Regions from separate parts of the Streptomyces sp. NPDC059008 genome, predicted to be linked through region 2. Evidence: riboswitches for the same ligand, from Rfam matches in the RefSeq annotation. Region 2 holds a riboswitch; each other region holds the start of a gene.
What was found. Region 2 has a riboswitch for thiamine pyrophosphate ahead of thiO (glycine oxidase ThiO). Riboswitches for the same ligand answer to the same signal wherever they lie in the genome.
Positions count from the first base shown of each region.

Region 1 (10,422 bases), on a different contig from region 2:
GCGACGAACTCCGTGGCCGGCCGCCGCCAGACCTCCAGCGGTGTGCCGGTCTGCGCGATCCGGCCGTCCTGCATCACCACGACCCGGTCGGCGAGCGCGAAGGCCTCCTGCTGGTCGTGGGTGACGGCCAGCACCGTGGTGCCCAGGTCGCGGAAGAGGCGGCGCAGTTCGACGACGAGCCGTTCGCGCAGCCCGCGGTCGAGCTGGCCGAGCGGCTCGTCCAGCATCAGCAGCCGGGGGCGCGGGGCGAGCGCACGGGCCAGGGCGACCCGCTGCTGTTCGCCGCCGGACAGGGAGGCCACGGCGCGCCGCTGGGCGCCCGGCAGCCCGACGAGGTCCAGCAGTTCGGCGACCGTGCGGTCCTGGTCGGCGCGCGAGGCGCGCCGCATCCGCAGCCCGAAGGAGACGTTGCCGGCGACGTCGCGCTGCGGGAAGAGCTGGTGGTCCTGGAACATCAGCCCGACCCCGCGCCGGTGTGTGGGCACTCCCGACTGGTCGCCCCCCTCCAGCAACACCTGTCCCGCATCGGCGTGTTGGAGGCCGGCGACCACCCGCAGCAGGGTGGACTTGCCGCTGCCGCTCGGCCCCAGTACGCAGACGATCTCGTGCGCGGCGACCTCCAGGTCCACCGCGTCCAGCGCGGCCCGCCCGGACGTGCCGAAGCGGACGGTCACCCCGTCCAGTCGCAGCAGTTCGCGTGCGGTGCTCTCGTTGCGTGCCGTCATCTAGAACTCCCCGGACTGGTCGGTTCGCGCGCGCTCCAGGATCAGCAGGGCGCCGGCGCACACCACCATCAAGATGGTGGACAGGGCCATCGCCTGCCCGTAGTTGAGCTCTCCCGCGCGCCCCAGCAGCCGTGCCACGGCCACCGGGAGCGTCGGCTGGTCGGGCCGTGCGATGAAGACCGTCGCGCCGAACTCGCCGAGCGACACGGCGAAGGCGAAGCCCGCGGCGATCAGCAGTGCCCGCCGCACCATCGGCAGGTCGACCTCGCGCCACACCCGCCACGGCGAGGCACCGAGCACGGCCGCCGCCTCCCGCAGCCGTCCGTCGACGGCCCGTAGGACGGGCAGCATGGTGCGGACCACGAACGGCACCCCCACCAGTGCCTGGGCGAGCGGGACCAGCCACCAGGAGGTGCGCAGGTCCAGTGGTGGTTCGTCGAGGGTGATCAGGAATCCGAAGCCGACGGTGACCGCGGAGACGCCGAGGGGCAGCATCAGCAGTGCGTCGAATCCGCGGACGAACCTGCCGGCCAGGGGGATCCGCCCGGACGGGCCCCGGCTCGATCCGGGGAGGGTCAGAGCGGCGGCCGCCAGCCCGCCCACCACCAGCGCGATGACGGTGGCGGCCGCCCCGTAGGCGAGGGAGTTCCACAGGGCTTCCAGGGGGGCGACGACGAAGGTGCCGTCACCGGCCCCGGAGGAGCGCAGCGACTCGTAGAAGACCGCTCCGTAGCCGTCCGGCCCGGCGAACGACCGCTCCACGAGCACGACCAGCGGGGTGATCAGCAGGACGGCGATGATCAGGAGTGTCGCCCACAGCAGCGCCCACTGGCCGCGGCCGCGTGGCCGCTGCGCGGTCTGCGAGGCGGCGACGAGCCGGAGGGCGGACTCCCTGCGGCGCACGGTCCAGGCGTGCAGCGCCAGCACGCCGAGCACCGCAACGAACTGGATCATGGTGAGGACGGCGGCCGTCGGCAGGTCCAGGAAGTCGGCGGTCTGCCGGTAGATCTCCACTTCCAGCGTCGAGAAGGTGGGGCCGCCGAGAATCTGCACCACCCCGAAGGAGGTGAAGGTGAACAGGAAGACCATCAGGGCGGCGGCCGCGACGGCCGGTCCCAGTGCGGGCAGCGTCACCCGCCGCCAGGCCGCGAACCGTCCGGCGCCCAGTACCCGCGCCGCCTCCTCCTGGCGCGGGTCGAGCTGCCCCCACAGTCCGCCGACGGTCCGTACGACCACGGCGTAGTTGAAGAAGACGTGCGCCAGCAGAATCGCCCAGACCGAGGTGTCCAGGCGCAGCCCCCACAGGTCGTCGAGCAGCCCGCCGCGCCCGACCAGCGCCAGGAAGGCCGAGCCGACGACGACGGTCGGCAGCACGAACGGCACCGCCACCACCGCCCGCAGCAGCTGTTTGCCGGGGAAGTCGAAGCGCGCGAAGACATAGGCGCCGGGCAGCGCGATCAGCAGCGTCAGCCCGGTCGAGGCGGCCGCCTGCCAGAGGGTGAACCACAGCACGTGCACGACATCCGGGTCGCTCAGCACGGCGCCGAACCGGCTCAGTTGCCACTGCCCGCCGTCCTTGAGTCCGCGCCCGACGATCGCCACGACCGGGTAGGCGAAGAACAGCGCGAAGAAGGCGAGCGGCACGGCCATCAGGCCGAGCCGCACCGCCGTTCCCCGTGCGGGCCGTCTGCTGCGGGCGCCGGCTACTTCAGGACGAGCGAGGACCACTGCTTGATCCACTGTTCGCGGTTCTCGGCGATGTCCTTCGGGGCCAGCGTCGCCGGCTTGTCGATCTTCGCGCCGTAGGTGGTGAACAGCTCCGGCAGCTTGGCGTCCTTGCGCGCCGGGTTGACGAACATCTGCAGCGGCACGTCCTCCTGGAACTTCTTGCTCAGCAGGAAGTCCAGCAGCGCCTTGCCGCCCTTCTCGTTCTTCGCGCCCTTCAGGAGGCCGCCGAACTCGATCTGGCGGAAGCAGGTGCCGGTCGCGACGCCGGTCGGGGCCTGCTCGGGCGCCGGCTTCTTGCCGAGCACCTCGACGGGCGGGCTGGAGGCGTAGGAGACCACCAGCGGCTTGTCGCCCTTGCCCTTGCCGGCCCCGGAGCCCGAGAACCGCTCGTTGTAGGCCTGCTCCCAGCCGTCGACGACCTCGACGCCGTTGGCCTTGAGCTTCTTCCAGTAGTCCTGCCAGCCTCCCCCACTCTCGGCTTCGCTCGAGCGGGAGGTGCCCCCATCGCCGTAGGTGGCGACGGTGGCGAGCTGGAAGGCGAGCCCCGGGGAGGAGGTCGCGGCGTTCTCCGTGACGAGCAGCCCCTTGTACCGGGGCTTGATCAGATCGTCGAAGGTCTTCGGCGGCGCGATCTTGTGCCGGTCGAAGTAGGCCCGGTCGTAGTTGACGCAGATGTCGCCGTAGTCGAGCGGGGTGACGCGGTGCCTGCCCTTGTCGAGCTGCAGCGCGGCCGGGACGCTGTCCAGCCCCTTGGCCTGGTACGGGCTGAAGAGGTCCTCGTTCAGGCCGCGTGAGAGCAGGGTGTTGTCGATGCCGAAGAACACATCGCCCTGGGGGTTGTCCTTGGAGAGGATCGCCTGGTTGACGGCCTTGCCGGCGTCTCCGCTCTTGAGGAGCGTGACCTTGTAGCCGCTCTCCTTCTCGAAGGCCTTGAGCAGCGGCTTGGGGAAGGAGTCGTGGCTGACGAGCGTGACGGTCTTGGCGTCCGCGTCGCCGCCCGAGGTGCCGCATGCGGCGAGCGCGGTCATGCCGAGCGCGGCGGTGAGGGCGCTCGCGGTGATCCTGCTGGTGGTTCTCACTGATTTCCTCCTGGCTGGCCAGGAAGAGACGCGGCCCCGCCCGGTGTCCGCAGCTCACGGCGTCCGAAGACGCGCGCGAAGGACATCCGGGCAGGGCGCAACAGCATGAGTGACGACCGAACTTCCTACCCGGAATGACCCGGGCGAGGTTCAAGGGTCTGCGGGCACCGTAGGACTACGACGCTTCCGCACTCTCAGCGCTGTGGCGCTCCCCTGTCGGAATGTGCATTTGTTCGACGACACCGTACCAGCGGGCGCTCAGCGCTCCGAGGCGGCGAGCTGCCCGCAGGCCCCGTCGATCTCCTGACCGCGGGTGTCGCGGACGGTCACCGGCACGCCGTGCGCCTCGATGGCCTGGACGAACGCCCGCTCGTCCTCAGGGCGCGAGGCGGTCCACTTCGAGCCGGGCGTCGGGTTCAGCGGAATCAGGTTCACATGGACCCGCTTGCCCTTGAGCAGCCGTCCCAGCAGGTCACCGCGCCATGCCTGGTCGTTGATGTCCCGGATCAGGGCGTATTCGATCGAGATGCGCCGCCCGGACTTCTCCGCGTACTCCCAGGCCGCGTCCAGCACCTCACGCACCTTCCAGCGCGTGTTGACGGGGACGAGGGTGTCGCGCAGCTCGTCGTCCGGCGCGTGCAGCGACACCGCGAGCCGGCACTTGAAGCCCTCGTCGGCGAACCGCAGCATCGCCGGGACCAGGCCGACCGTGGAGACCGTGATCCCGCGCTGGGACAGGCCCAGGCCGTCCGGCTCGGGGTCGGTCAGCCGCCGGATGGCGCCGACCACCCGGTTGTAGTTGGCGAGCGGTTCGCCCATCCCCATGAAGACGATGTTGGACAGCCGCGCCGGTCCGCCCGGCACCTCGCCGTCGCGCAGCGCGCGCATCCCGTCCACGATCTGGTGCACGATCTCGGCGGTGGACAGGTTGCGGTCCAGCCCCGCCTGGCCCGTGGCGCAGAACGGGCAGTTCATTCCGCAGCCGGCCTGCGAGGAGATGCACATGGTGACCCGGTCCGGGTAGCGCATCAGCACCGACTCGACGAGCGTGCCGTCGTGCAGCTTCCACAGGGTCTTGCGGGTGGTGTCGTTGTCGCACGAGATGTGCCGTACGACGTTCATCAGGTCCGGCAGCAGCTCGCTCGCCAGCTTCTCGCGCGCCGCCGCCGGGATGTCGGTCCACTGCGCCGGGTCGTGCGCGTAACGGGCGAAGTAGTGCTGCGACAGCTGCTTGGCGCGAAACGGCTTCTCGCCGATCGCGGCCACCGCTTCACGGCGCTCGACGGGGGTGAGATCGGCAAGGTGCCGAGGGGGCTTCTTGGCCCCGCGCGGCGCGACGAAAGTGAGTTCTCCGGGTGCAGGCATGGTGGGTCCAGTGTCGCAGATCATCTGAGGCGCCCCAGGTGACGGCGGGGTGGGGACGGTCACCCTCCGTCGTCATCCGTCATCGTCGGCCCACCTCGCAGGCCCAGGGACGGCCCAGCGGCTCCCTGTTCCAGCGACTGCGACCCTGCCGCACGACGGCTGCGCGTCCGCCCCTATACGAGTCTGGCATCCCACTGGGGCCCGGCACGAAAGGCAACGTGCGGTACGAATCAGCTGACCTAGCCTCTTGAGGATGCGCATAGATCAGATGGCCCCCTGGCTCCACGAGCATGATGCGGCCCCGCAGACCGTGCTCCTATCGGCCCAGTTCGATGCGTACCTCAGCGCGCTCCCGTGGGCAGGCAGCGGGATCGACTGGCGGAACCTGCCGCACCGCTCGCTGGCGCTGGACGGCATCTCGGACGACGAGGTTGTGCATTGGGCCCGTCAGACGCCCTTGGCCTTGCACGCCCATGTCCTCGTCATCGACTCGGCTACGGAGCCAGGGGTGCTGTGCCGCTTCGAGGACGCCATGCGGGACTTCGAGCTGCTCTCCAACCGACCCGAGCTCTATATGTGCGGCACCGATCTCGTGAACGGTGAGGTACAGCCGGCCTTTCACCGCTTCATCGAGCGACGGTCGTTCCTGACCCTCACCGCCCGGGTATGAGGTCGGCCGCGGCCGGGATGGCGGGCGACCACTGCCTCGCAAGTTCACCCGGCCACCTGCCGGGGTCTGTGTGCCGTACGGCCCCGGGGCCACTGGTGAACCGCTCGGGTCTCCCGGAGTCCGGCACTGTTGATGGCAGCCACAGATGTCAGCCGGAGATGATCGACAACACCTCGGACACCCCGAAGACTCCGAACACGCCAACGAGCGCGACACCGATCACCACCCCGACGCACACCAGCGCGACGACGATCATGAGCCAGGAACGGCCGACTGCCGCGTGATACTCAGCCTCGTCATCCCAGTCCTGCACGAGCTCGTCAGCCATCTGACCTTCCATTCTCGTCCCAACTGCGGATCCGCTCGGCAGCTGTCCTCAGTACAGCGACACGGGTGCCCGGGCTGATCCCCACAGCGAAGTGCGTTCCCGCTTGCGCCATGAGGCCCTGAAGGAGCCCCATCACTCGCTCTCGCGCATTCTGCTCCGTGGCGACAGAAGCAACGGCATCCCTGAACTCTGGGGCCTCACTGGCAACAGCAATCCATGCCTGGAAAGTCTCCACCGCTTTGCTCGGCCGCTCCGCCCCAGTCGCGATCCAGCGGGCCATCTGCCGTGGATCGGCCCAGTCAGGCGGTGCGCGACAGATCCTCCAGGTGAGCGGCCAGTACGCGGCGGCATCGCTGCCCGTCGAGGATGCCGGGGTGGTGCACGGCGCTGAGGGAGAGGCCGTCCAGGAGGGATGCCAGGCGCTCGGTCTCGATGTCGAGGTCGCATCCGGGGCGCAGGGTGCCGGACTCGTCGAGCCGGGTCAGGACGCGGTGCGTCAGCTTTCTGGTGCCGGCGGCGGCCTGGTGCGCGAGGTCCTGGAAGGCCGGATGGGTGCGGGCCGCGGCGTTGAAGTCGAGGAAGACGGTGACCTCCGCGCGGCGGCGTTCGTCGAGCGGCAGCAGTTCGGCCAGGAGGTCGGTCACCAGGTGGAGCCGTTCGGCGCGCGGGTACCGGCTGAGGTCTCCGATGCGCTCGACGTGCTGGAGCAGCCGTTCGGAGAGGGCGTCGAGCATCGACTGCATCGCGAAGTCCATCAGCTCCTGCTGGCTGCCGAAGTAGTGGCGCAGCGAGCCGATGTTGAGTGCGGCCTCGTCGGCGACGGCGCGCAGCGAGGTGCGCTGCAGGCCGTCCCGTACGACGACTCGGTACAGGGCGGCGACGACCTCGCGGCGGCGGGCGTCCGGATCCACGACCTTCGGCATGGGGCCTTTGTATCACAGCCGTGATACATTGTTTTTTATCACAGGCGTGATACAAAAACGGGAGGACTCGTGGAGCGGCATCTCGACCTCATGCTGATCAGGTTCGGCGTCATCGCGGGTGGCCTGGTGGTGCTGACCCTGGTGGTCTTCGCCGTGGCCGTGGCACTGAAGCGCAGGGGCAGGCTCGATCAGGCCCGCCGGTACGCGGACCCCGCCCTGCGCGCGGCGCTGCGAGCCACCCTCCGCCGCCTGGAGGACGGCCCCACCCGTACCCGGCAGCGGGACGGCCGACGGTGAACGGCCTCGCCGTCGACGCGTCCGACCTCGCCCACCATCTGCTGCTGGACTACGCGGCCAAGGCCCTCATCGTCATCGTGGCCCTGATCGTCCTGGCGGCCGGGATGACGGTGATCTGGCGGCGAGCGGGTCGTGGCGTGGACGACGCGGGACGGCGGAACGCCGGGCCGCGGGGGACGGACGACCGTGCGGCAGGAAGCAAGCCGGGGTGGTGCGGGGCGCCAGGAGCCGTGAGGAGCGGACTGGCCGGGCCAGGAGCCATGGGGGACGGGGACGGGCTGAACGGGGCAGGGGTCACGAGCGACGGGCCGACGGGCTGACGGGCTGACGGGCTGACGGGCTGACGGGCTGACGGGCCAGGAGCCATGAGCGACGGACTGACGGGGCCGGGAGTCATGATGTTCGGCCTGACCGAGCCCGGCGCCCGAGGCGGCCGCCCGCCGTCGCCCGGCGATCCCCGATCCGTACATCACCGAGCAGCCAAAAGCCCCCCACCAGCGGAAATCCGCTGGCAGGGGGCTTTGGCGTCACCTGCGGGGCCAGATGGCCCGGGGTGTCGGGCTCAGCCCGACCCCACGAAGACCACGAACAGCAGCCAGACGACCGGGGCGGTCGGCAGCAGCGAGTCGAGACGGTCCATGATGCCGCCGTGGCCGGGGAGCAGGGTGCCCATGTCCTTGATGCCCAGGTCCCGCTTGATCATGGATTCGCCGAGGTCGCCGAGGGTGGCGCTGGCCGCGACCGCGAGGCCGAGCAGCAGGCCCTGCCACCAGGCGCCGTGCTGGATGAGGAACTCCATGCACAGCGCGCCGGCCACCATCGCGAAGAGCACAGCGCCGACGAGCCCCTCACGGGTCTTGCCGGGGCTGATCCGGGGTGCGAGCTTGCGCTTGCCGAACCGCCAGCCGACCGCGTAGGCACCGGTGTCGCTGACGACCGTCAGCAGCAGGAACGTCAGCACCCGCTGCGGTCCGTCGGCCTCGGCGGCGAGCATCAGCGCCACGAACGTCGCGAGGAAGGGCACATAGATCGCCGCGAACACGCCGGCGGTGACGTCCCGCAGGTAGTTCTCCGGCGCCTCGGTCATGCGCCACACCAGGACGGCCAGCGCGGTGAGCGCCATCGCCACCCACGCGCCCTCGGCGCCGCGGACGTATCCGGCGACCACCATGGCGGTGCCACCGACCGCGAGCGGCACCAGCGGCACCTTGATGTCCTTGCGCTCCGCCAGCCGCGAGGTCAGCTCCCACAGCCCCACCACGACGGCGATCGCGATCACGCCGATGAAGACGGGCTTGTAGACGAAGAGCGAAGCGAGGATCACCGCGCCGAGGCCGACGCCGACCCCTATCGCGGCACGCAGATTGCGGCCCGCGCTCTTCTTCTTCGGCCGCTCCGAGTCCGGCGAGCGGTCGGACCCGGAGGAATCGGGGAAAGCAGTGGGCATGGGCTCCTGCGGCTTTTCGTCGCGGAACAGGGGGCCGCTCCGTCGAGCAGCCCCCCGGTCGTCCGGGTGATCCCGGTTATCCCGGATGTCCCGTTGTTCCCGGTCGTCGTCCTGGTGGCCGCCTGGCTCGGGCACGATGGGCATGGGCCGAGTCTGCGCCGCGTTGCCCCAGTCGTGCACGGGACCCGCCGAGACGGGGGGCGCCACCCCGCGAAGCGAGGAGGCCGGTCCGTTGTCGGGCGGTCCCCATCGACCGGCGCCGGGCGGGGCCCCCCAGGATGACTCGTTCATCAGACCTCGAGGAGCTCGGATTCCTTGTGCTTGAGCAGCTCGTCCACCTGCGCGACGTACTTCGCGGTGGTGTCGTCGAGCTCCTTCTCGGCGCGGCGCACCTCGTCCTCGCCGCTCTCCTTGTCCTTGACGAGCTTGTCGAGGGCTTCCTTGGACTTGCGGCGGACGCTGCGGATCGAGATCTTCGCGTCCTCGCCCTTGTTCTTGGCGACCTTGATGAACTCCTTGCGGCGCTCCTCGGTCAGCTCCGGGAAGGTCACCCGGATGATGCTGCCGTCGTTGCTCGGGTTGACACCGAGGTCGGAGTCGCGGATGGCCTGCTCGATGTTGCGCAGCGCGCTCTTGTCGAACGGGGTGACCACGGCCATCCGCGGCTCGGGAACCGAGAACGACGCCAGCTGGTTGATCGGCGTCATCGCACCGTAGTAGTCCGCCACGATCTTGTTGAACATCGCCGGGTGCGCACGCCCCGTGCGGATCGCGGCGAAGTCCTCCTTGGCGACCACGACGGCCTTCTCCATCTTCTCCTCGGCCTCGAGGAGGATCTCTTCGATCACCACTTGCTCCTGGTCTTTTCGGTAAGAAGCAGAGCCTCGCCCCTGCCGCGCGTCTTCTCCTGCACGGTGTCCGACCGGCAGGCGGTTGTCCATCCCCGTACCGAGGGTTGTGCCCCGGCCGGGAGTTGCCGCCCGTACGGGCCGATGCCCGTACGGAATCGCGGCAGTTGGGGCCGTCAGGCCCGGGTGTCCTGATCGCTGACGAGCGTGCCGATCTTCTCACCCTTCACCGCGCGCGCGATGTTGCCCTCGGCGAGCAGCTCGAACACGAGGATCGGGAGTTTGTTGTCCCGGCACAGCGTGATGGCCGTGGCATCGGCGACCTTCAGGTCGCGGGTGATGACCTCACCGTATTCGAGGGCGTCGAACTTGACCGCGTCCGGGTTCTTCTTGGGGTCGGAGTCGTAGACCCCGTCGACCCCGTTCTTGCCCATCAGCATGGCCTCGGCGTCGATCTCCAGGGCGCGCTGGGCGGCGGTGGTGTCGGTGGAGAAGTACGGCATGCCCATACCGGCGCCGAAGATGACGACCCGGCCCTTCTCCAGGTGGCGCACCGCGCGCAGCGGAATGTACGGCTCCGCAACCTGGCCCATGGTGATGGCCGTCTGGACGCGGGAGTCGATGCCCTCCTTCTCCAGGAAGTCCTGGAGGGCCAGACAGTTCATGACCGTGCCCAGCATGCCCATGTAGTCGGAGCGGGCCCGGTCCATGCCGCGCTGCTGGAGTTCGGCGCCGCGGAAGAAGTTGCCGCCGCCGATCACGATGGCGATCTCGTAGCCGTCGCGTACCACGGCGGCGATCTCGCGGGCCATCGCGTGCACGATATCGGGGTCGACGCCCAGCCCGCCGCCGCCGGCGAACGCCTCGCCCGACAGCTTCAGCAGGAAGCGTCGCCTGCCACCGTTACCGGCATGGTCTGTGTGCGCGCCGTCGGCACCGTGATTCATTGAGCTCTCCTCGTGCACATACGAAGAAGGCCATTGCCGTGGGTCTGGTCCAGATCCCTCTGCGG
Region 1 is NZ_JBHYJC010000018.1:38,694-49,115, forward strand. It holds gene ACFWZH_RS21810 (ABC transporter ATP-binding protein) at 1-725, opposite strand, end outside; gene ACFWZH_RS21815 (ABC transporter permease) at 726-2,390, opposite strand; gene ACFWZH_RS21820 (thiamine ABC transporter substrate binding subunit) at 2,429-3,532, opposite strand; TPP riboswitch at 3,637-3,757, opposite strand; gene rlmN (23S rRNA (adenine(2503)-C(2))-methyltransferase RlmN) at 3,791-4,897, opposite strand; gene ACFWZH_RS21830 (hypothetical protein) at 5,151-5,567, shown strand; gene ACFWZH_RS21835 (hypothetical protein) at 5,716-5,895, opposite strand; gene ACFWZH_RS21840 (TetR/AcrR family transcriptional regulator) at 6,195-6,818, opposite strand; gene ACFWZH_RS21845 (hypothetical protein) at 6,888-7,115, shown strand; gene ACFWZH_RS21850 (hypothetical protein) at 7,112-7,435, shown strand; gene ACFWZH_RS21855 (phosphatidate cytidylyltransferase) at 7,678-8,853, opposite strand; gene frr (ribosome recycling factor) at 8,853-9,410, opposite strand; gene pyrH (UMP kinase) at 9,587-10,357, opposite strand.
Region 1: it holds a riboswitch for thiamine pyrophosphate, as region 2 does, so the genes downstream of both, ACFWZH_RS21820 (thiamine ABC transporter substrate binding subunit) here and thiO (glycine oxidase ThiO) in region 2, are expected to answer to the same signal.

Region 2 (10,422 bases):
GGCTGATCACGGGCGGTGATCTCGGGCCCGTATGGCAGGGCAGTGCGGTGCTGCTGGCGTTCACCGCCGGGGCACTGGTGCTGACGTCCCTGACGGCACGCGGCCGCCAGGTGGTGCGGATGAAGGACCTGCACCCGGAGCTGAGCCTGTGAGCTCCCACCTGCCGCCCGCCGCGCTGCCGGAGCCTCCCCCGGGCTCCGTCCGGGGGTACCCCCACCGCGGCGGGCAGCAATTCCCGGGGAACGGCACAATCGCCTCCATGGACAGCTCCACTACACGCCGCGACGCCACTCGGCGCAAACTCTTCGAGGCCGCGGTCACGCTCATCGCCGAACAGGGCTTCTCCTCCACCACGGTGGACGAGATCGCCGAGCGGGCGGGCGTCGCGAAGGGCACGGTCTACTACAACTTCGCGAGCAAGAACGTTCTCTTCGAGGAGCTGCTGCGGCACGGCATCGAGCTGCTGGCGACCTCCCTGCAGGCGGCCGCCGAGGAGGTGGCGGACCGGGGCGGCACCCGGATCGACGCGCTGGACGCGATGATCCGGGCCGGGCTGGACTTCATCTCCCGCTACCCGGCGCTCACCCAGCTCTACGTCGCCGAGCTGTGGCGCACCAACCGGGCGTGGCAGTCGACGCTGATGGTGGTGCGTGAACGGGCCATCACGGTGGTGGAGGACGTGCTGCGGGAGGCGGTGGCCAACGAGGAGCTGAGCGAGGAGATCGACATCCCGCTGACGGCCTCGGCGTTGTTCGGGATGGTCCTGGTGGCCGCCCTGGACTGGCAGTCCTACCAGCCGGACCGGTCGATCGACGAGGTGCACGCCGCGCTGTCGCGGCTGCTCCAGGGGCGGGTCAGCGGCCCTCCCACGTAGAGGCCGCCGGCAGGCCGTGCCCCTGGGTGGTCGGCGCCCCCCCGGGCGCCGGGTGAGAAGTGCGCGCCGTCGTGGTCAGGAACGGCGCGCACCCTTTCTCCCCCGTGGGCCCGCGCAAAAGAGTGCGCTGCCCTGGCACGAATCGTTCCCCCGCCGATCCGACCAGGACAGCGCTTCCCCCGTGCTCCCCCGTGGAGCCCCCGTGCCCCCGTACTTCCCCCGTGTCCCCCGTCACGTCCGGGAGCCGCGCCGCTCCGCCGCCCCGTGTCGGCGGTGCGGCGCCGCTTCCCTTCCGTGGCGCATACTCTTCCGTCTTGGCGGGTTCCGGCCCATCCGCGTACCTACTCATCTGGGCGTCTGAGTACGGATACTCAAAGCTGAGCACCGGCCCCCAGTGGGGGCCTACGATCTCCGGCGTGTCCGTACTTCCCTTGGTTTTCACCAGTGGCTGGGCGAGCGGGATCAACGCCTACGCCGTCGTCCTGCTCTTCGGCCTGCTCGGCACGGCCGGCGTCACCGATGAGGTGCCCGCGGCGCTGCAGCGCCCCGATGTGCTGATCGTGGCCGGGGTGCTCTTCGTGTGCGAGGCCGTCGCCGACAAGGTCCCGTACGTGGACTCGGTCTGGGACGCCGTGCACACGGTGATCCGGCCGATCTCCGGCGGCGTGGTGGCGGCCCTGCTGGCCGGGCACGACGGTTCCCTGCCCGAGCTGGCGGCGGGTGCGGTGGGCGGCACCACGGCGCTGCTGAGCCATCTGGTCAAGGCGGGCGCGCGGATCGCGGTCAACACCTCGCCGGAGCCGGCCAGCAACATCGTGCTGAGCCTGCTGGAGGATCTCGGCGTCGCCGGGCTCATCGCGTTCGCGGTCTTCTATCCGGTGGCCGCGGCGGTCATCGCGGCGGTGCTGCTGGCCGCGGGCATCGCGATGGTGGTCCTGCTCTGGTCGCGGATCCGCCGGTTCCTGCGGCGCCGGCGTGCCCGACGCGAGGAGAAGCGCCTGGCCGCGGCGGGCGGGGTGGTGCCACCGGCCGGCTGAGCGCCCCGCCCCGGGCCGGACCGCCTGCGCACCGGCGCCGCGGGCGTTGTCAGTGGCGCCGGATAAAGTCGCAGGCATGGCACGGATTGCGGTGATCGGCGCCGGGATGGGCGCGATGGCAGCCGCCGCCCGGCTGGCCGTCGCGGGCCACCAGGTGGCGGTGTTCGAGCGCGGCGCGACGCACGGCGGCGCGGTACGGCGACTGGAGCGGGACGGCTTCTCCTTCGATACGGGGCCGGGCCTGCTGCATCTGCCGGCCGTCTACCGCGACCTGTTCCTCAAGACCGGTCGTGAGCCGCTGGAGAGCTGCGTCGAGCTGTCCCAGGTCGACCCCGCGAGCCGCCATGTCTTCGCCGACGGCACGGCCGTGTCGCTGCCCAACGCCTCGCGGGCCGGCGTCCTGGCGGCTCTGGACGAGGCGCTGGGCGCGGGCGCCGGTGAGCGCTGGAGCGCGCTGGTGGGCCGCGCCCGCGAGGCCTGGGACGCCACCCGGCGGCCGCTCCTGGAGGAGCCGCTGTGGCAGGACTGGCGGGTGCTGGGCCGCGATCCGTATCCGGCGGTGCGCAGGCGCGGGCTGTTCGGGCGCGGCAAGGGCCCCACGACGGCCACGCTCGCCGAGGTCGCCCGCCGCGAGCTGGCCGACCCCCGGCTGATCGCGCTGCTGGAGAGCCATGCGCTGGCCTACGGTTTCGACCCGCGCAGCGCCCCGGCGAGCGCCGCCGTGCTGCCGTACATGGAGCAGACCTTCGGGAGCTGGTACGCGCGCGGCGGCATGCGGGCGCTGGCCGACGCGCTGTACGCACGCTGCCTGGCGCGCAAGGTGGAGTTCGCCTTCGGCGCGGAGGTGACCCGGATCGTCGAGAAGGACGGCGGAGCGACGGGTGTCGAGCTGGCCGACGGGCAGACCGCGCCGGCCGAGTTCGTGGTCGCCGGCATCGATCCGGCCCGGCTGCCGGCGCTCCTCGACGGGCGCGAGCCGTACGGGCCGGACGACGTGCGGCCGCAGGCCGGCCCCGGTGACCGCGCGACGGGGCGGCTCACGGTCTGTCTGGCGCTGCGCGGAGCACGCGAGGCGGGTGCCGTCCATCGGACCGTGGTGCACGCCGTGGACCGCGCGGCGGAGCTGGCGGGTGTGTTCGGCGACGGCGACGGTCCGCGGCCGTCGTGCGCGCGGCCGACGGTGACCGTGCTGCGCCCGGACGATGCTGCCACCCGGCCCGACGACGGCCATGAGGCCGTGACGCTGGCCGCGACCGTCGCGCCGCCCGGCCCGGACGGCCGGCTTGAGGGGGCGGCCGTCGAGGCGGCCGCGGACCGGCTGACGGAGGTCGCCGAGGCGGCGGTGCCGGGGCTGCGGGAGCGGGTGCTGTGGCGCGAGGTGCTGCCGCCGGCGGCGGACGCGCTGGTGCCGGGCCCGGCGCTGGCCGGCCGGGACGGGCGCTTTCTGCGGCCCGGCAACCGCACCCGGATACCGGGGCTCTACGTGGTTGGCGGCTGGTCGCACCCGGGCGGCGGGCTGGCGCACTCCGGGATGTCCGGCGCGCTGGTCGCGGGCCTGATCGTGAACGGCGACGACTGGCACGGCTCCACCTGAGCGGGGTGCCGGCGGCGAGGCGAACGGTGCGGGCCTGACGGCGGCCGGGTACGAGCCCGGCGGCGGGCCGTGGCCGGCAGGGGCTGTCGTCGCGCCCCGTGCGGATCAGCGGTACTGCTGGCCGTTGCGGCCCGTGCGGTTCAGTAGCGGTACTGCTGCCCGTCGTACCCCTGCTGCTGGTACGGCGGGTAGGGCGGCTGCTCGGGCGGGAGTTCGCTGTCGCGCTGCTGCGGGACCCACGCCCCGCCGGGCGGCGTTCCGCCGTAGCCCTGGTCCGCGTTCTGGCCGGACTGCCCGCCCTGCCCGTCGTACTGCTGCGCGCCGTAGGACGGCTGGGCGTACGGGTCCTGCTGCTCGTAGGGGTCGTAGGAGCCGCCGGAGTACTGCTGGGCGCCGGTGTAGGGGTCGGAGTAGGGCGCCTGGCCCTGGCCCGAGCCGTCTCCGTAGGCCGCGTAGGGGTCGGCGTAGGCGTCCTGGCCGGCCGCGGTCTGACCGTAACCGCCGCCGTACGCATAGCCGTTGCCGTCGTTGTTCCCGCTGTCGGCGGTGGTGCCGTAGGCGTCGTAGCCGCTGTAGCCGGGCTGCGGGGTGCGGGCGTCGGGGCTGTAGATGCCGTACTGGCCGGTCTCGTCGGGCATCGGCTGCGGGGCGTAGACGGTGCCGGCGTCGGCCCGCGCGTAGTCGCCCTGTCCGTCGTACTGCTGGGCGCCGTAGGACGGGCCGTCGTAGGACGGCGCGGGGAAGGCCTGCGTGGCGAAGACGCTCTGGTCCTGCGGGTCCTGGTAGGGGTCCTGGCCGCGGTAGCCGCCGTCGGCCGGGTAGCCGTCGGCCTGGTAGTCGTACGAGCCCTGCCCGGCGTAGGTGTCCTGGCTCTGGAAGCCGCCCGTGCTCCGGAATCCGCCGGTGCTCTCGAAGGTGTCCGGGCCGCCGTCGGCGCCCCCGCCGGGGCCGTCGGTGGGCGTCGCGGCCTCCAAGTCGGAGATCTGCAGGGTCGGTTCGGCGGCGGGGGCACCCGCCGCACGGCCCCGACGGCGACGGCTGGCGCCGGGCTTGCCGCCCAGCGCCCAGCCGGTGGTGAAGCCGCGCTTGAAGGAGAGCGTCACATTGACCTGGCCGACGGCGAACGCGCCCAGGCCCACCCCGATCACGATCACCGAGGGGATGATCACGCCCACGACCACGCCGAGGAAGCCGGTGAAGGCGAGCAGCCGCCAGCGCAGCCGGGCCTTGTACTGGAGCAGTACCTCACCCAGCAGCCACAGGGCGACCAGGCCGAACGCGATATAGAGGACCGTCCAGCCCATATACGCCCTACTTCCGCCGTTGGCCGGCCACCGTGATCAGGACTGCTGGTGCAGCCCCAGATTCTCGTAGATTTCCAGGGTCGCCGTGGAGTGGTTCAGGGTAATGAAGTGCAACCCGGGAACGCCCTCGGCCATCAAGCGCGCACACAGATCCGTCGCGTACTCGATCCCGATGGAGCGTACCGCCGCCGGGTCGTCCTTGACGGCGAGGATGCGCTCGGCCAGCTCGGGCGGGAATGCGGCATTGCTGAGCTGGGCGAACCGCTCGATCTGGCGGACGTTCGTGACCGGCATGATCTCCGGAATGATGGGCGTCGAGCAACCCGCCGCGGCGACCCGGTCGCGCAGCCGGAGGTAGTCCTCAGGGTAGAAGAACATCTGGGTGATGGCGAAGTCCGCGCCGGCCCGGCACTTGTCGACGAAGTGGGCGACATCGGTGTCCCAGTCCGTCGAGCGCGGGTGCATCTCGGGGAAGGCGGCGACGCCGACACAGAAGTCGCCGGACTCCTTGATCAGCCGGACCAGGTCGGCGGCGTAGGCGAGGCCGTCGGGGTGCCTGACCCACTCCCCCATCGGGTCGCCGGGCGGGTCGCCGCGCAGCGCGAGCATATTGCGGATCCCGGCGTCGGCGTACTGGCCGATGATGTTGCGGAGGTCCGCCGTCGAGTGGTTGACCGCGGTCAGATGGGCGACCGGGGTGAGGGTGGTGTCGGTGGCGATGCGCTCGGTGGCGCGCACCGTTCCGTCACGGGAGGTGCCGCCGGCGCCGTATGTCACCGAGACGAACGTCGGGGCGACGGCCTCGATCCGACGAATGGCGTTCCACAGGGTCCGCTCACCCTTCTCGGTCTTCGGGGCGGCGAACTCGAACGAGTATGACTGCTTGCCGGAAGCCAGCAGTTCGCGCACGGTGCGTGCGCGATCAGTCCTGGTGGAAGCTGTACCTAGGGCCATACCGGCAGGTTAACCACGGGCCGGGCACACACCAACCGTCATCGACGTTTTGCCTGGTTGGTCGGCTTCGTGTCCACTGATTGGACATTTTCCGGCCGCCTGGGCGTCCGATTCCCGCCCCCGTCGCCCCTCGCGCCCCGGCTCTCCGGAGCACGAGCGGGGGTGTCTCCCGGGCCCGGCCACGACGACCCGTCGGACCCCGCCATGACCCGTCGGACAGGCCTAGTCCCAGCCGCGGACGCGCTTGGCCAGCGCTGCGGCCGCCGCGCCCGGGTCGTCGGCCTCCGTGATGGCGCGGACCACCACGACCCGGCGGGCGCCCGCCCGGAGCACCTCGTCCAGATTGCCGGCGTCGATCCCGCCGATCGCGAACCAGGGGCGCTGCGGAGCGCGCGCCGCGGTGTAGCGGACCAGGTCGAGGCCGGGGGCGTGGCGGCCCGGCTTCGTGGGCGTCGGCCAGCACGGGCCCGTGCAGAAGTAGTCCACGCCGGGCTCGGCGATCGCGGCGTCCACCTCGGCCTCGGCATGGGTGGAGCGGCCTATGAGGATGTCCGCGCCGAGGACGGCGCGGGCGGCCGGGACCGGCAGATCGCCCTGCCCGAGATGCAGCACATCGCTGCCGATCGCATGGGCGACGTCCGCGCGGTCGTTGACCGCGAGCAGCTTTCCGTGCCGGCGGCAGGCGTCCGCGAAGACCTCCAGATGGCGGAGCTCCTCGCCGGCCTCCATGCCCTTGTCGCGCAGCTGGACGATGTCGACGCCGGAGGCGAGCACCGCGTCCAGGAACCGGGGGAGGTCGCCCTGGGCCCTGCGGGCGTCCGTGCAGAGGTAGAGCCGGGCGTCGGACAGGGCCTGTCGTGCGGTGGTCATCGGGCGGCTTCCCCCCAGGTCGGGGGTGTACGGGCCGGACCTTCCGGACCGTACACCCCGTAGTTGTGGTTACGGATGCTGGTGCGGTTGCTGACGAGCGCCGGGCGCGTCAGACGGCGAGCGCCTGGGCCCGGCGCTTCACCTCCGTGCCGCGATTCTCGCGCAGCGCCTGCGCCGGGGTTCCGGGGAGGGTCTCATCCGCGGTGAACAGCCACTCCAGCATCTCCTCGTCGGTGAAGCCGTCGTCCTTGAGGAGCGTGAGCGTGCCGACGAGGCCCTTGACCACCTTGTCGTCCTTGATGAAATCGGCGGGTACCTGCAGCACCCTGTTCTCGCCGCGGCGCACCGCGATCAGCTGGCCCTCCTTGACCAGCTGCCGGACACGGGTCACCTCGACGCCGAGCTTTTCGGCGATGTCGGGGAGGGTGAGCCAGGCGGGGACGAGTCCATCGATGTTTGCGTCAATCTCGGTCACAGGACAAGCCTGCCACCTCGCACTGACAGTCGGTAGCCGGGCATCGCCATCAGGGGCCTCCGGCACACCGGAGGGTGACGACACGCCTGTCGACACGGCCGTCGGCACACCTGCCGACGGACAGGTCCGGCGCGCCTCCACGCCCGCCGCGCCCGCCCGGCAGTCCGGCACCCGGGTCCGCCCTACTGCACCGCGGCCTTCAGCGGCACGGCGGCGTTCGCGGCCCGGTCCCGGTCGAGGGTCACACCCCGCTCGATGAGCTTGCGCCCCTGGGCGAGGTCCCTCGGCCGCCCCACGGCCAGCAACGCGACGAGCCGTCCGCCCCGCAGCCAGATCACCGACCAGGCGGCCTGGGCCGGGTCACCGCGCCAGACCAGCTCGTCGGCGTCCCCGTGATGGCCCGCGTACTGCACGAACCGGCCGAACTGCTCGGACCAGAAGTACGGGACGGGGTCGTAGACCATCCCCTCCGCCTCCCCGCGGGCGATGTTCTCGGCGACCGTACGGGGGCCCTGGAGGGCGTTGTCCCAGTGGTGGATCAGCAGACGGCTGCCGTAACGGGCGGACGGGAAGGAGGCGCAGTCGCCGACCGCGTACACATCGGGCACGGAGGTGCGCAGCCGGTCGTCGGCCAGCACCGAGCCGTCCTCGGAGGACACCTCGACGCCCGAGCCGGCCAGCCAGGCGGTGGCGGGCCGGGCCCCGATCCCGACGACCACGGCGTCGGCGGGCAGCGTGGCGCCGTCCTCGAGGGTGACCAGGCCGGCGGTGACGGCCGCGACCCGGGCGCCGGTACGCAGCTCGGCGCCGGCGTCCGCGTACCAGCCGGCCATATGGGCGGCGACCTCGGCGGGCAGTGCCCCGGCCAGTGGGCGGTCGGCGGCCTCGACGACGGTGACCGCGCAGCCCGCCTCGCGCGCCGCGGTGGCGAACTCGGCGCCGATCCAGCCCGCCCCGACGACCACGATCTCGTGCTGGGCGGCGAGCACCGGGCGCAGCCGCTCGGCGTCGTCGAGGGTGCGCAGCAGGTGGACGCCGGGCAGGCCCTCGCTCCCGGGCAGCGTGATCGGGGCGGCGCCGGTCGCGATCACCGCGTAGTCGTAGGAGACCGGGCCCCGGACCGTCTCGACCCGGTGGGCGTCCGGCACCAGGGCGGTGACCCGGCGGTCGAGGTGGAGCTCGATGTCGAGCGCGGCGAAGTCCACGTCGAAGGCGGAGCCGTCCGCCTTGCCCAGCAGCACCGCCTTGGACAGCGGGGGGCGGTCGTAGGGCTGGTGGGGCTCGTCACCGAGCAGCGTGATCGCGCCGCGCCACCCCTGTTCACGCAGGGCGACCGCGGTCTGCACGCCCGCGATTCCGGCGCCGACGATCACGACGCGCGGCGGGTGGCCGGGAGACTGGGAGGATGTGCTCTGCTCGCTCACCCGATCACTCTAGGACGGTGTGCGACGCCGCTCGCAGCACCGCGCGACGAGATCTCTGACACAGCGTCATGACCGCGCTCCAGGGGCCCGTGCCCCGCCCCGCGGGCTCCGGGGACGGCACGGCCACGCACGCGCCACCGGTGCCGCTCCCCCGACAGCCGCGGCCCCCGTGTACGCCGACCGTTCCCTTACCCCGGCTCGCGCCCCGTATTAGGGTGACGGCTACACGCACTCGCGGGAGCCCGGACGCACCGGGCTGAGAGGGAGGCTGGCCGGCCTCCGACCGTACGAACCTGATCCGGGTCATGCCGGCGAAGGGAGGGGCTGGACGCCCATGCATCCATCTGCCACACCATCGAAACCAGTCACCGGGCACCCTGATGTGCTCGTCATCGGGGGCGGCGTCATCGGCCTGGTCACCGCCTGGCGGGCGGCCGGCCGCGGGCTGACCGTCACGGTGGCCGACCCGGCGCCCGGTGGCGGCGCGGCCCGCGTCGCGGCCGGAATGCTGGCCGCGGTCACCGAGCTCCACTACGGCGAGCAGACCCTGCTGGCCCTCAATCTCGACTCGGCGCGGCGCTACCCGCGGTTCACCGAGGAGCTGGAGGAGGCGGCCGGGACGTCGATCGGCTACCGGCGGTGCGGCACCCTGGCCGTCGCGCTGGACGCCGACGACCGCGCCCACCTGCGCGAACTGCACGCCCTGCAGATCCGCTCGGGCCTGGACTCACAGTGGCTCACGGGCCGCGAGTGCCGCCGCCTGGAGCCGATGCTGGCCCCCGGCGTACGCGGCGGCCTGCGGGTCGACGGCGACCACCAGGTCGACCCGCGGCGGCTGGCGAGCGCCCTGCTGGTGGCCTGCGAACGGGCCGGGGTGGTCCTCCACCGGAGCCGGGTCGAGCGGCTGACCTTCGACGGCGGCCGCGCCTCGGGCGCCGAACTCGCCGACGGCACACGGCTGTCGGCCGGGCAGACCGTGCTCGCGGCGGGCAGCCACATCGGTCGCCTGACCGGCGTCCCCGACGAGGTGCTGCCGCCCGTCCGGCCGGTCAAGGGACAGGTGCTGCGGCTGCGGCTGCCGGACGTGCCCGCCGGGTCCCCGGCCTTCCTGTCGCGCACCGTACGGGCGGTCGTGCGCGGCAACCCCCTCTACCTGGTGCCGCGGGAGAACGGCGAGCTGGTCGTCGGCGCCACCATGGAGGAGCTGGGCTGGGACACCACCGTCACCGCGGGCGGGGTCTACGAGCTGCTGCGGGACGCCCACGAGCTGGTCCCCGGCATCACCGAGCTGCCGCTGGTGGAGACCAGCGCCGGGCTGCGCCCCACCTCCCCCGACAACGCGCCGCTCCTCGGGCCGACCGCTCTGCCCGGCCTCCACCTGGCCACCGGGCACTTCCGCAACGGGGTCCTGCTGACGCCGGTCACCGGTGACGTGATGGCCGAGGTGCTGGCCACCGGGAACGTCCCCGACGAGGCCCTTCCCTTCACCCCCGCGCGCTTCTCCCGTGGCGGGACCCTCACCGCCGCCCCGGGGGCCGCGCGCGCCCGCTTCCTGGAGGAGCAGCCCGTATGAGCAGCGCCAGTGTTTCCGTGTCGGTCAACGGCGAGGCCCGCGAGATCCCCGGCGGACTCACCCTCGACCGGCTCGTCGCGACCCTGTCCGCGGCGCCCACCGGGGTGGCCGCGGCGCTCAACGAAGTCGTGGTGCCGCGCACCCAGTGGCCCACCACCCCGCTCGCCGAAGGTGACCGCGTCGAGGTGCTCACCGCGGTCCAGGGAGGCTGATCCGCAGACATGACCGATACCGAGGTGTCCCGAGGGGCGGCCCCCGCCCCGTCCGCCGCCGGCCCCGACCCCCTCACCATCGCCGGCACCACCTTCCGGTCCCGC
Region 2 is NZ_JBHYJC010000054.1:5,858-16,279, reverse strand. It holds gene ACFWZH_RS34870 (YhgE/Pip family protein) at 1-152, shown strand, start outside; gene ACFWZH_RS34865 (TetR/AcrR family transcriptional regulator) at 260-874, shown strand; gene ACFWZH_RS34860 (DUF4126 domain-containing protein) at 1,291-1,911, shown strand; gene ACFWZH_RS34855 (phytoene desaturase family protein) at 1,988-3,505, shown strand; gene ACFWZH_RS34850 (hypothetical protein) at 3,646-4,809, opposite strand; gene metF (methylenetetrahydrofolate reductase [NAD(P)H]) at 4,846-5,763, opposite strand; gene thiE (thiamine phosphate synthase) at 5,986-6,633, opposite strand; gene ACFWZH_RS34835 (Rv2175c family DNA-binding protein) at 6,743-7,108, opposite strand; gene ACFWZH_RS34830 (NAD(P)/FAD-dependent oxidoreductase) at 7,291-8,532, opposite strand; TPP riboswitch at 8,757-8,869, shown strand; gene thiO (glycine oxidase ThiO) at 8,867-10,105, shown strand; gene thiS (sulfur carrier protein ThiS) at 10,102-10,317, shown strand.

Region 3 (10,422 bases), on a different contig from region 2:
GTGGCGCGCATCCCTCGTCAAGGTGACTTGAGACCGCTTCGAGACCTGAACCGATCGCCAGGCGAGGACGCCAGATCACCCCCCAAACGTTCGATGATGACACCAACTTCCTTTGTTTGATGGGTAGTTGACGACTCATCACCATGCAGAAACGTGCCTTTCCACCGTCTTCGTTCGAGCCCCGCGATTGGGCCTATCGAGCCCTACTATCGGCTCGCCATGACAGCAGCAGGGAAGCACCAGGTGAGCCGGTCGACCGGTCGCCGGCTGGGGCGGGCGGGCATCCGGGACGTGGCCGCCGCAGCCGGTGTGTCGATCACGACCGTCTCCGACGCGCTCAACGGCAAGGGCCGGCTTCCGGATGCCACCCGTAGCCACGTCCGCGAGGTGGCCGACCGGCTGGGCTACCGCCCGTCCGCAGCCGCCCGCACGCTCCGTACCGGCAAGTCAGGGCTCCTCGGCCTGACCGTGACCACGTACGGGGATGAACCTTTCACCTTCACCGAATTCGCGTACTTCGCGGAGATGGCCAGAGCCGCCACCTCCGCGGCCCTGGCCCGCGGCTATGCGCTGGTCATCCTCCCCGCGACCTCCCGCCACGACGTGTGGTCGAACGTCGCCCTGGACGGCACCGTCGTCATCGACCCCGCCGACGGGGACCCCGTCGTCACCGAGCTCGTCCGGCACGGCATTCCCGTCGTCTCCGACGGCCGCCCCGGCGGCACCCTGCCGGTCACCGGCTGGGTCGACAACGATCACGAAGCCGCCGTCCTCGGCCTGCTCGACCACCTCGCCGACGCCGGCGCCCGCCGCATCGGCCTGCTCACGGGCACCACCACCGACACCTACACCCGGCTGTCGACGACCGCCTATCTGAGCTGGTGCGAGCGGGTCGGCCAGGACCCGGTCTACGAGTCCTACCCGGCGCACGACCCGTGCGCGGGGGCCGTCGCCGCCGACCGGCTGCTGGCCCGCCCTGACCGGCCGGACGCCGTCTACGGACTCTTCGACCCCAACGGCACCGACCTGCTCGCCGCCGCACGGCGCTACGGCCTGCGGGTGCCGGAGGACCTGCTGCTGGTCTGCTGCAGCGAGTCCACCGTCTACGCCACCACCGAGCCGCCCATCACCACCCTGTCCCTCAAGCCGCGCCGCATCGGCACCGCCGTCGTCCAGATCCTCATCGACGCCATCGAAGGACTCGACAACGGGCGGCCCATCGAACAGGTGATACCGACCGATCTGATCGTGCGGACCTCGTCCCAGCGACGGTCCCCCAGGACGACGGTCAGTCCGCCACGGAAACCCGCAGGCGAGTGAGCGTGCTGCCATATACGGACGAGCGGGCGTTCCGGCCAATACCGGTCGCCTCTTCGGTCAGGAAAAAACTGGGCGATCACGGGAGAAATCAGCCGTGAACGGCGGGCTCCGCCGGATTGACCACCCCCGGGTGCGTCACAACCCGCGATCGGCGTTCCTATGATGGGCGGACGACACCGCGGACCGCCGTCGACCAGGCAAAGGTCCGAGAGGTGCACGGCGGCGCAACGGTGGAGGGGTCGATGACTCAGGGGGCCAGTCAGGGACCCATGGTGTGGACCATGGGGGGACAAACTCCGGAGTCCGCTCCGTTGCCCGGAATGCCCTCCGGCATGTCCGCCGGATCGCCCGTCCCGCCCGTCCCGCCCGCCGGTCCGCCGCTCCATCTGCCCGCCGGCCCCCCGGCCGCGCCCCCCGTGGTGCCGCCCGCGGCCCAGCCGGTCGAGCTGCCCGAGGAGTACACCCCGACCGCGCGCGATCTGCCGGTCATCACCCCGGGCCGCACCGACACCCTCATCGACCGCCCGGCCGTCGTCCCGGCGCCCGAGACGGCCGACGAGGCCGACGCGCCCGAGGGCATGGGCCCGCTGTACGTCGTCGGCGATGTGCACGGCTACTACGACGAGCTGCGCGAGGCGCTGGCCGCCGAGGGCCTGATCGACGCCGACGGCAACTGGGCGGCCGGCAACGCCCGGCTCTGGTTCCTCGGCGACTTCACCGACCGCGGCCCGGACGGCATCGGCGTGATCGACCTGGTCATGCAGCTCTCCGCCCAGGCCGCGGCGGCCGGCGGCTACTGCAAGGCCCTGATGGGCAACCACGAGCTCCTGCTGCTGGGCGCCAAGCGGTTCGGCGACACCCCCGTGCAGTCCGGTGCCGGCACCGCCTCCTTCCAGGCGGCCTGGCTCCTGAACGGCGGCCAGAAGACCGATATGGACCGGCTGCAGGACCACCACCTCCAGTGGATGGCCCGGCTGGACGCCGTGATGGAGGAGGACGGGCATCTGCTCGTGCACTCCGACACCACCGCCTACCTCGACTACGGCGACTCCATCGAGGCCGTCAACGACAACGTCCACGACGTGCTCACCCGCAGCGACGCCGACGAAGTCTGGGACCTGTTCCGCAAGTTCACCAAGCGCTTCGCCTTCCGCGACGAGTCCGGCTCGCAGGCCGTACGCGAGCTGCTGGACGCCTACGGCGGGGACCGCGTCGTCCACGGCCACAGCCCGATCCCGTATCTGCTGGGCGAGGTCGGCACGGAGGACAGCGAGGGCGACGGCATCGCCGTCGACGGTCCGCACGTCTACGCCGACGGTCTGGCCATCGCCATGGACGGCGGCATCACGATGGCCGGAAAGCTGCTGGTCGTTCAACTTCCGCTGACTGGCTGAGCGTTCCGGGGGCAGGTGTACGTCAAGCCTGGCGGCTGGTCGGCCGGGTCGGAATCGGGGGGCGGCACAGACGGAATCCGGTCGTGGCATTACTCAATTTCCGCAAACTCTCTGTCACCCCATGCCGGAGTCGCTCTACCATCGGGCTATCCGTAGCAGGCTCTCCTCCGTTTCCGCCCACTGCCCGGCCAACGCCGGCCGTACGGCCCTACGGAGCATCGGGGGATGCACATGAACAGCGCTCCGCACCTGCTGAACGAGGATCGCGCGGAATTCACGCGGATCCTCGATGAGGCGCTGCGTACCGCCGAATACCGCCCGGACGACCCCACCGCCGCCGCGGGAAAGCACCTGAGCACCGAGCAGTTGCGCACGATGGCGCTCAGCGCGACCACCGCCATCGCCGCCTGCGCAACGGCCGAATACCAGCGCTATGTGCAGCTCCGCGCCGAGTTGCGCGCGCCGGCGCCCGCAACGTCCGGCGCCGGTCTGAGCGGCGAGGAGCTGGGTGAGGCCGCCGACGGGGGGCTGGGACTGGCCACCGCCACGGCCATGGGCGAGGCCGAAACCACCGGTGCCGGGCTGGCCGCGATGATCACCGTCCTCGCCCCGGTCCTCGCGGGCATCGCCGCGGTCCTCTTCCTCCTCATCGGCTACGTCCTGCGCACCATCAGCCCCGACAAGTCCCTCGCGGAGCCGCTGATCAGCGTCGGCTGGATCTTCGCCGCGCTGGCCGCCGCCGGGACCCTCGTCGCGATGGGCTGCCTGCTCGTCACGGCGCTGCGCAACGGCCCGTCCGCCCGGTCCACCAGAGCCGACGAGCTGGGCGAGGCGCTGGACGACGCCCGCGAAGCCTGGCGGAGCGCCCTCCTGGAGCGCGGAGTGCTGCCCTTCCTCCGTGAAGCGCTGGCCGATCCGGCGGCCGCCCCCGACGACGACCCGGTCCGCTACGTCCCGCGCCGCACCACCGCTCCCGAGAGCCGCATCCCCACCCTCGGCTACACCCGCCCCGAATTCACCAGCCCCGACAGCGGCTCGTCGGGCTCCCGCCCCCGCTACTCCAGCCCGGACTTCACCAGCCCGGATTACGGGAGGCCGGATCACACGCCGGACTAGGGCGGGTCTCTCCGATCTCCGTGGGCCTGCGATGCCCGGCACACCGGCCACGTCCGCCGTCGCTCGGGCATCGCAAGGCCCGATCCGCCGGCGAGCCCGAGGTCCGTCGGCGTCGCTCAGTCAGTGAGGTCGCTCAGCAGCTCCCGGACGCGGGCCCGGATCTCGTCGCGGATCGGGCGGACGGCGGCCACACCCCGGCCTGCCGGGTCCTCCAACTTCCAGTCGAGATACCTCTTGCCGGGGAAGACCGGGCAGGCGTCACCGCAGCCCATGGTGATCACCACGTCGGATGCCCGCACCGTCTCGGCGGTCAGCACTTTCGGCGTCTCGGCCGAGATATCGATGCCGACCTCGGCCATCGCCTGGACGACGGCCGGGTTGACGGTGTCGGCGGGGGCCGAACCGGCCGAGCGGACCTCCACCTTGCCCTGGGCGAGGTCGGCGAGGAAGGCAGCGGCCATCTGCGAGCGTCCGGCGTTGTGGACGCACACGAACAGCACCGATGGCTTGCGGGGGTCAGTCATGGACGTGCTCCTGGTGGCCGGCCGGCACGGCGGCCGGGGCAGGGGTGTCGGGGAAGAGGCGGCGGGCGGCCAGGGCGACGTAGACCAGGCCGATCAGTACCGGCACCTCGATGAGAGGGCCGACGACACCGGCCAGGGCCTGGCCGGACGTTGCGCCGAAGGTCGCGATGGCGACGGCGATGGCGAGTTCGAAGTTGTTGCCGGCCGCGGTGAACGCCAGGGTCGTCGCCCTCGGGTAGTTCAGGCCGACGGCCTTGCCCAGGGCCATGGAACCGGCCCACATGAGCGCGAAGTACACCAGCAGCGGCAGTGCGATGCGTGCGACGTCCAGCGGGCGGGAGGTGATCGCGTCCCCCTGGAGGGCGAAGAGCACGACGATGGTGAACAGCAGTCCGTAGAGCGCGAAGGGGCCGATGCGGGGGATCAGCTTCGTCTCGTACCAGGTGCGGCCCTTGGTCTTCTCCCCCAGGCGGCGGGTGAGGAACCCGGCGGCCAGGGGGATGCCGAGGAAGATCAGCACACTGCGGGCGATCTCCCACACGCCGACGTTCAGCCCGGTCTGTTGCAGGCCGAGCCAGCCGGGCAGGACGGAGAGGTAGAACCAGCCCAGCAGGCTGAACGCGAGGACCTGGAAGACCGAGTTCAGGGCCACGAGGACGGCGGCGGCCTCGCGGTCGCCGCAGGCCAGGTCGTTCCAGATGATGACCATGGCGATGCACCGGGCCAGCCCCACGATGATCAACCCGGTCCGGTACTCCGGCAGGTCGGGCAGGAAGAGCCAGGCGAGCGCGAACATCACGGCGGGGCCGGCGATCCAGTTGATCAACAGGGAGGGGATCAGCAGGCGGCGGTCCCGGGTGACGCTGTCCAGGCGGTCATAGCGGACCTTGGCCAGCACCGGATACATCATCACCAGCAGGCCCAGCGCGATCGGCAGGGAGACGCCGGTGACGGTCACCTTCGCCAGGGCGTCCCCCAGGCCCGGCACCGCACGGCCCAGGACCAGGCCGGCGGCCATGGCCAGCAGGATCCATGCGGCCAGGAAGCGGTCAAGGAACGACAGTCGGGCCGCGACCGGCCCCGCAGCGCTGTTCCGCGTGGTCATGAGGCGGCCTCCGCGGGCGCCTCGGCGGACGGAGTGAGGGGCCGGCCGGCGGGGCGGGTGAGGATGCCGGCCAACCGGTCGGTCATCTCGGGAAGCAGCCGGTAGTACACCCATGTCCCGCGACGTTCGGAGTCGATCAGCCCGGCCTGCTTCAAGAGCTTGAGGTGGTGGGAGATCGTCGGCTGGGACAGGTCGAAGGCCGGCGTCAGATCACACACGCACACCTCGCCGCCGGCCCGGGAGGCGATCATCGACAGCAGTCGCAGCCGCACCGGATCCCCGAGGGCCTTGAAGACCTTCGCCAGCTCGCCGGCCTGATCCTCGTCCAGCGGCGCGGTCAGCAGCCCGGGGCAGCACTCCTGGGTCTGACCGAGCACCTCAAGCTTTTGATTCGACATGCGTCTATGTTGACGAACTTCGATCCACGGCGCAAGCTTGCATCGAGAGACATCAATACAACGTGACGAGGAGGCCGTAATGTCCCGCGTTCAGCTCGCCCTCAGCGTTTCCGACCTCGACGCCTCGGTGGAGTTCTACGCCAGGCTCTTCGGCGTCGAGCCGGCCAAGCGCCGCCCGGGGTACGCCAACTTCGCCCTCGCCGAACCGCCGCTCAAGCTCGTCCTGATCGAGGGCGACGCCGACCAGCAGACCCGCCTGGACCACCTCGGCATCGAAGTCACCTCCACCGAACAGGTCACCGCCGCCACCGACCGTCTCACGGAAGCCGGACTGGCGACGTTCACAGAGAACGACACCTCCTGCTGCTACGCCCTCCAGGACAAGGTCTGGGTCCACGGGCCCGGCAAGGAACCCTGGGAGGTCTACGTCGTCAAGGCCGACACCGAGCAGATGGGCGAGTCGCCCGCGCTTGAGGGGGATGCCTGCTGCGGCAGCGGCCAACACGGGGCGGGTTGAGCCAACACATCTGCTCCGCCGGCTGGTTGATCGCTCCGTAACGGCGGGGCCCCATCTGGGCCTCCGCCGTTACTCTCAGGCGCGGAATTCAGTCCGCCAGCGGCAGATACACACGGTTGCCCGCGGCCGCGAACTCCTTGGACTTCTCCAGCATCCCCGCCTCGATCTCCTCCGGCGTCGCGTCCGCGTCGCCGCCGAACTGCTCGGTGATGCTCCTACTGATCTTCATCGAGCAGAACTTCGGGCCGCACATCGAGCAGAAGTGGGCCGTCTTCGCCGGCTCCGCGGGCAGTGTCGCGTCGTGGAACGCGCGTGCCGTGTCCGGGTCGAGGGCCAGGTTGAACTGGTCCTCCCAGCGGAACTCGAAGCGGGCGTCGGAGAGCGCGTCATCCCATTCCTGGGCTCCCGGGTGGCCCTTGGCCAGGTCCGCCGCATGGGCCGCGATCTTGTACGTGATGACGCCGGTCTTGACGTCGTCGCGGTCGGGCAGGCCCAGGTGCTCCTTGGGCGTGACGTAGCAGAGCATGGCGGTGCCCCACCAGGCGATCATCGCCGCGCCGATGCCGGAGGTGATGTGGTCGTAGGCAGGCGCGATGTCGGTGGTCAGCGGGCCCAGCGTGTAGAACGGTGCCTCTTCGCAGATCTCCTGCTGGAGGTCGATGTTCTCCTTGATCTTGTGCATCGGGACATGGCCCGGGCCCTCGATCATGGTCTGCACGCCGTGCCGCTTGGCGATGGTGTTCAGCTCGCCGAGCGTCCGCAGCTCGGCGAACTGCGCCTCGTCGTTGGCGTCCGCGATGGAGCCGGGGCGCAGTCCGTCACCGAGCGAGTAGGTGACGTCGTACGAGGCGAGGATCTCGCAGAGCTCCTCGAAGTGCGTGTACAGGAACGACTCCTGATGGTGCGCGAGGCACCAGGCGGCCATGATCGAGCCGCCTCGGGAGACGATGCCGGTCTTGCGGCGGGCCGTGAGCGGGACGTAGCGGAGCAGCACACCGGCGTGCACCGTCATGTAGTCGACGCCCTGCTCGGCCTGTTCGATCACGGTGTCCTTGTAGATCTCCCAGGTCAGCTCCTCGGCCTTGCCGTCGACCTTCTCCAGCGCCTGGTACAGGGGGACGGTGCCGATCGGGACGGGGGAGTTGCGCAGCACCCACTCGCGGGTGGTGTGGATGTTGCGTCCGGTGGACAGATCCATGACCGTGTCGGCGCCCCAGCGGGTCGCCCAGGTCATCTTCTCCACCTCCTCCTCGATGGAGGAGGTGACCGCCGAGTTACCGATGTTGGCGTTCACCTTCACCAGGAAGTTCTTGCCGATGATCATCGGCTCGATCTCCGGGTGGTTGACGTTGGACGGCAGCACGGCGCGGCCGGCCGCGATCTCGTCTCGTACGAACTCGGGCGTGACGTTCTCGCGGAGGGCGACGTACTCCATCTCCGCGGTGATCTCGCCGCGCCGGGCGTATGCGAGCTGGGTGACGGCGGCGCCGTTGCGGCCACGGCGGGGCTGGCGCGGACGGCCGGGGAAGACCGCGTCCAGGTTCTTGAGGCCACCGCGCGGTGAGGTGTGCTTGAGGCCGTCGTCCTCCGGCCGCATGGGGCGGCCCGCGTACTCCTCGGTGTCGCCGCGAGCGATGATCCAGTTCTCCCGCAGCGGCGCGAGACCACGACGGACATCGGTTTCGATGTTGGGGTCGGTGTACGGCCCGGACGTGTCGTAGAGCGTCACGTGCTTGCCGTTGGTGAGGTGCACCCTCCGGACCGGGACCCGAAGATCCGGGCGCGATCCGGAGACATAGCCCTTGTGCCAGCCGATCTGCGGCTCGCTGCCGGCACCGTTTTCGTTTTTGGGCGTGCGTGCATCCTGCAGAGTCATGAGACCCAACTCCCTACGCCGGCATTACCCGGTAACAGGTTCGGCGGTCGACACAGCGGCTTCCGTCCATCGACGTTTCACGTGAAACATCACTGGGACGAAGGTCAGCGCCCTCTCAGCCCGGTGCTCCGAGCTCCCGCGATTGCAAAGGTGGCACCACGGTAGCGGCCGACGTAGCGGGGTGAACAGGGGGCCCCATGAGTTGTTGCAATGATCTGTGGGTGAGCTCTCACGAATCCCACCCCCACCCCGCCGCGCACTCGCACGGTCACGGCCACGGCCCTGCCGCGCCCGTCTCGCGGCATCTGCGCAAGGTCATCGCGGCGGTGCTGATCCCGTTCGCCACCGCGGTCGCGGTCGGCCTGGTCGTGCTCTGGCCGGGCGGCGCACCGGGGCACAAACCATCCGGTGTCGGCTTCGACCAACCCACCGAGCAGGCCAGAGTGGTGAAGGTGGCTGAGGTGAACTGCGCGGATGTCCATGCCGAGCAGCAGCCTCAGCCTCCGTCACCGACGGGGCAACCGCCGGCCGGGGGAGCGGCACCGGACAAGCCCTGCCAGCAGGCGACCATCAAGGTCACCACGGGCGAGAACGCCGGGCGCACCTTCCAGACGGTGGTGACGCCGGACGCGCTGCGGCACTACACCACCGGGCAGGAGGTGGTGGTGTCGTACTCCCCCAAGGCACCCAGGGAACTGCAGTACTCGGTCACCGATGTCGACCGGTCTCTTCCGATGTGGGTGCTGGCAGGCATCTTCGCCATCGCCGTCGTGGTCGTCGGCCGGCTGCGCGGGGTGCTCGCGCTGGTCGCACTGGCGGCCAGCTTCGTCGTCCTGACGCTGTTCATCCTCCCGGCGATCCTGCAGGGCTCCAATCCGCTGGTGGTGGCCGTGGTGGGGGGCTCGGCGATCATGCTGATCGCCCTCTACCTGTGCCATGGGCTGACGGCCCGTACCTCCGTGGCGGTACTCGGCACCCTCGCCTCGCTCCTGCTGATCGCACTGCTCGGTTCGGTCTTCATCGGCTGGGCGCTGCTGACGGGCAATACGGACGACACGACCGGGCTGGTGCACGGGCTCTACCCGAACATCGAGATCCGCGGACTGCTCCTGGCGGGGATCATCATCGGGTCGTTGGGTGTGCTCGACGATGTGACGGTGACCCAGACCGCCGCGGTGTGGGAGCTGAAGGAGGCGGACCCGACGGCGGGCTGGCGCAAGCTCTACGGCGCGGCGATGCGGATCGGCCGCGACCACATCGCGTCCGTCGTCAACACCCTTGTCCTGGCCTACGCGGGTGCCGCGCTGCCGTTGCTTTTGCTGTTCTCGATCGCACAGAGCAGCGTCGGTACGGTCACCACGAGCGAGGTCGTGGCGGAGGAGATCGTGCGCACGCTGGTCGGCAGCATCGGCCTGGTCGCCTCGGTGCCGCTGACGACGCTTCTGGCGGCGCTCGTCGTCTCGGCGGACCGCAGGAACGACGGCACACGTCGCGCACAGGGGACAGCGGACCCGGGGGCAGGGAGTGCGGGGGCAAGGGGCGCCGACGATGCGTCGCGCGGCCGGTCGGGACGGCGTGGAGGGCATGGCAGGCGACGCAAGCGGTAGCGGTACGGGCATGCCGCGCACGGGGCCCGGAGGGGCGCGCGGCATGTGAAGTGACCGGCGGACCCGTGTGGCGCCGGTGTGGACGGGGCGTTCGGGCCGGGGTCAGCCGGCGGGCGCCTCCGTGAGGATCCGGTCCAGCACGGCCTCCAACGTGTCGCAGACCTCTTCCTTGCCGAGCGGCACGAGCCGGTCCGTACGGTCCAGGAAGGCGACCAGCGGCGCCGCGCTCACCCGGAACAGGGCGCGCTCGGCGCCTACTTGGAGGCTGATGAAGACATCGCTGAGATGCTCGGGCGAGGCCGGTTCGATCCGCACATCACCCTCACCGGACGGCCGGCTCAAGCCGTCCAGCAGCAGCTCACGCCCGAAGGCCCAGGTGACGGGCGCATCACCGGGCAGGTCGAAGGTGAGGCGGACGGCGTAGGGATCGGCGCTGTCGAAGTCCAGCTCCACCGGAATCCGGAACGCGAGCTCCTCGGAGACGACGAAGCTCATGATCACTTCTGCCTGAACTGTGTCGGTCATCAACCACTGCCCCGCACTTGATCGGAGATGGCCGGGAAAC
Region 3 is NZ_JBHYJC010000001.1:382,648-393,069, reverse strand. It holds gene ACFWZH_RS01810 (LacI family DNA-binding transcriptional regulator) at 220-1,320, shown strand; gene ACFWZH_RS01805 (metallophosphoesterase) at 1,653-2,714, shown strand; gene ACFWZH_RS01800 (hypothetical protein) at 2,940-3,830, shown strand; gene ACFWZH_RS01795 (arsenate reductase ArsC) at 3,947-4,354, opposite strand; gene arsB (ACR3 family arsenite efflux transporter) at 4,347-5,459, opposite strand; gene ACFWZH_RS01785 (ArsR/SmtB family transcription factor) at 5,456-5,857, opposite strand; gene ACFWZH_RS01780 (ArsI/CadI family heavy metal resistance metalloenzyme) at 5,937-6,374, shown strand; gene thiC (phosphomethylpyrimidine synthase ThiC) at 6,463-8,250, opposite strand; TPP riboswitch at 8,244-8,400, opposite strand; gene ACFWZH_RS01770 (YibE/F family protein) at 8,448-9,857, shown strand; gene ACFWZH_RS01765 (SsgA family sporulation/cell division regulator) at 9,960-10,382, opposite strand.
Region 3: it holds a riboswitch for thiamine pyrophosphate, as region 2 does, so the genes downstream of both, thiC (phosphomethylpyrimidine synthase ThiC) here and thiO (glycine oxidase ThiO) in region 2, are expected to answer to the same signal.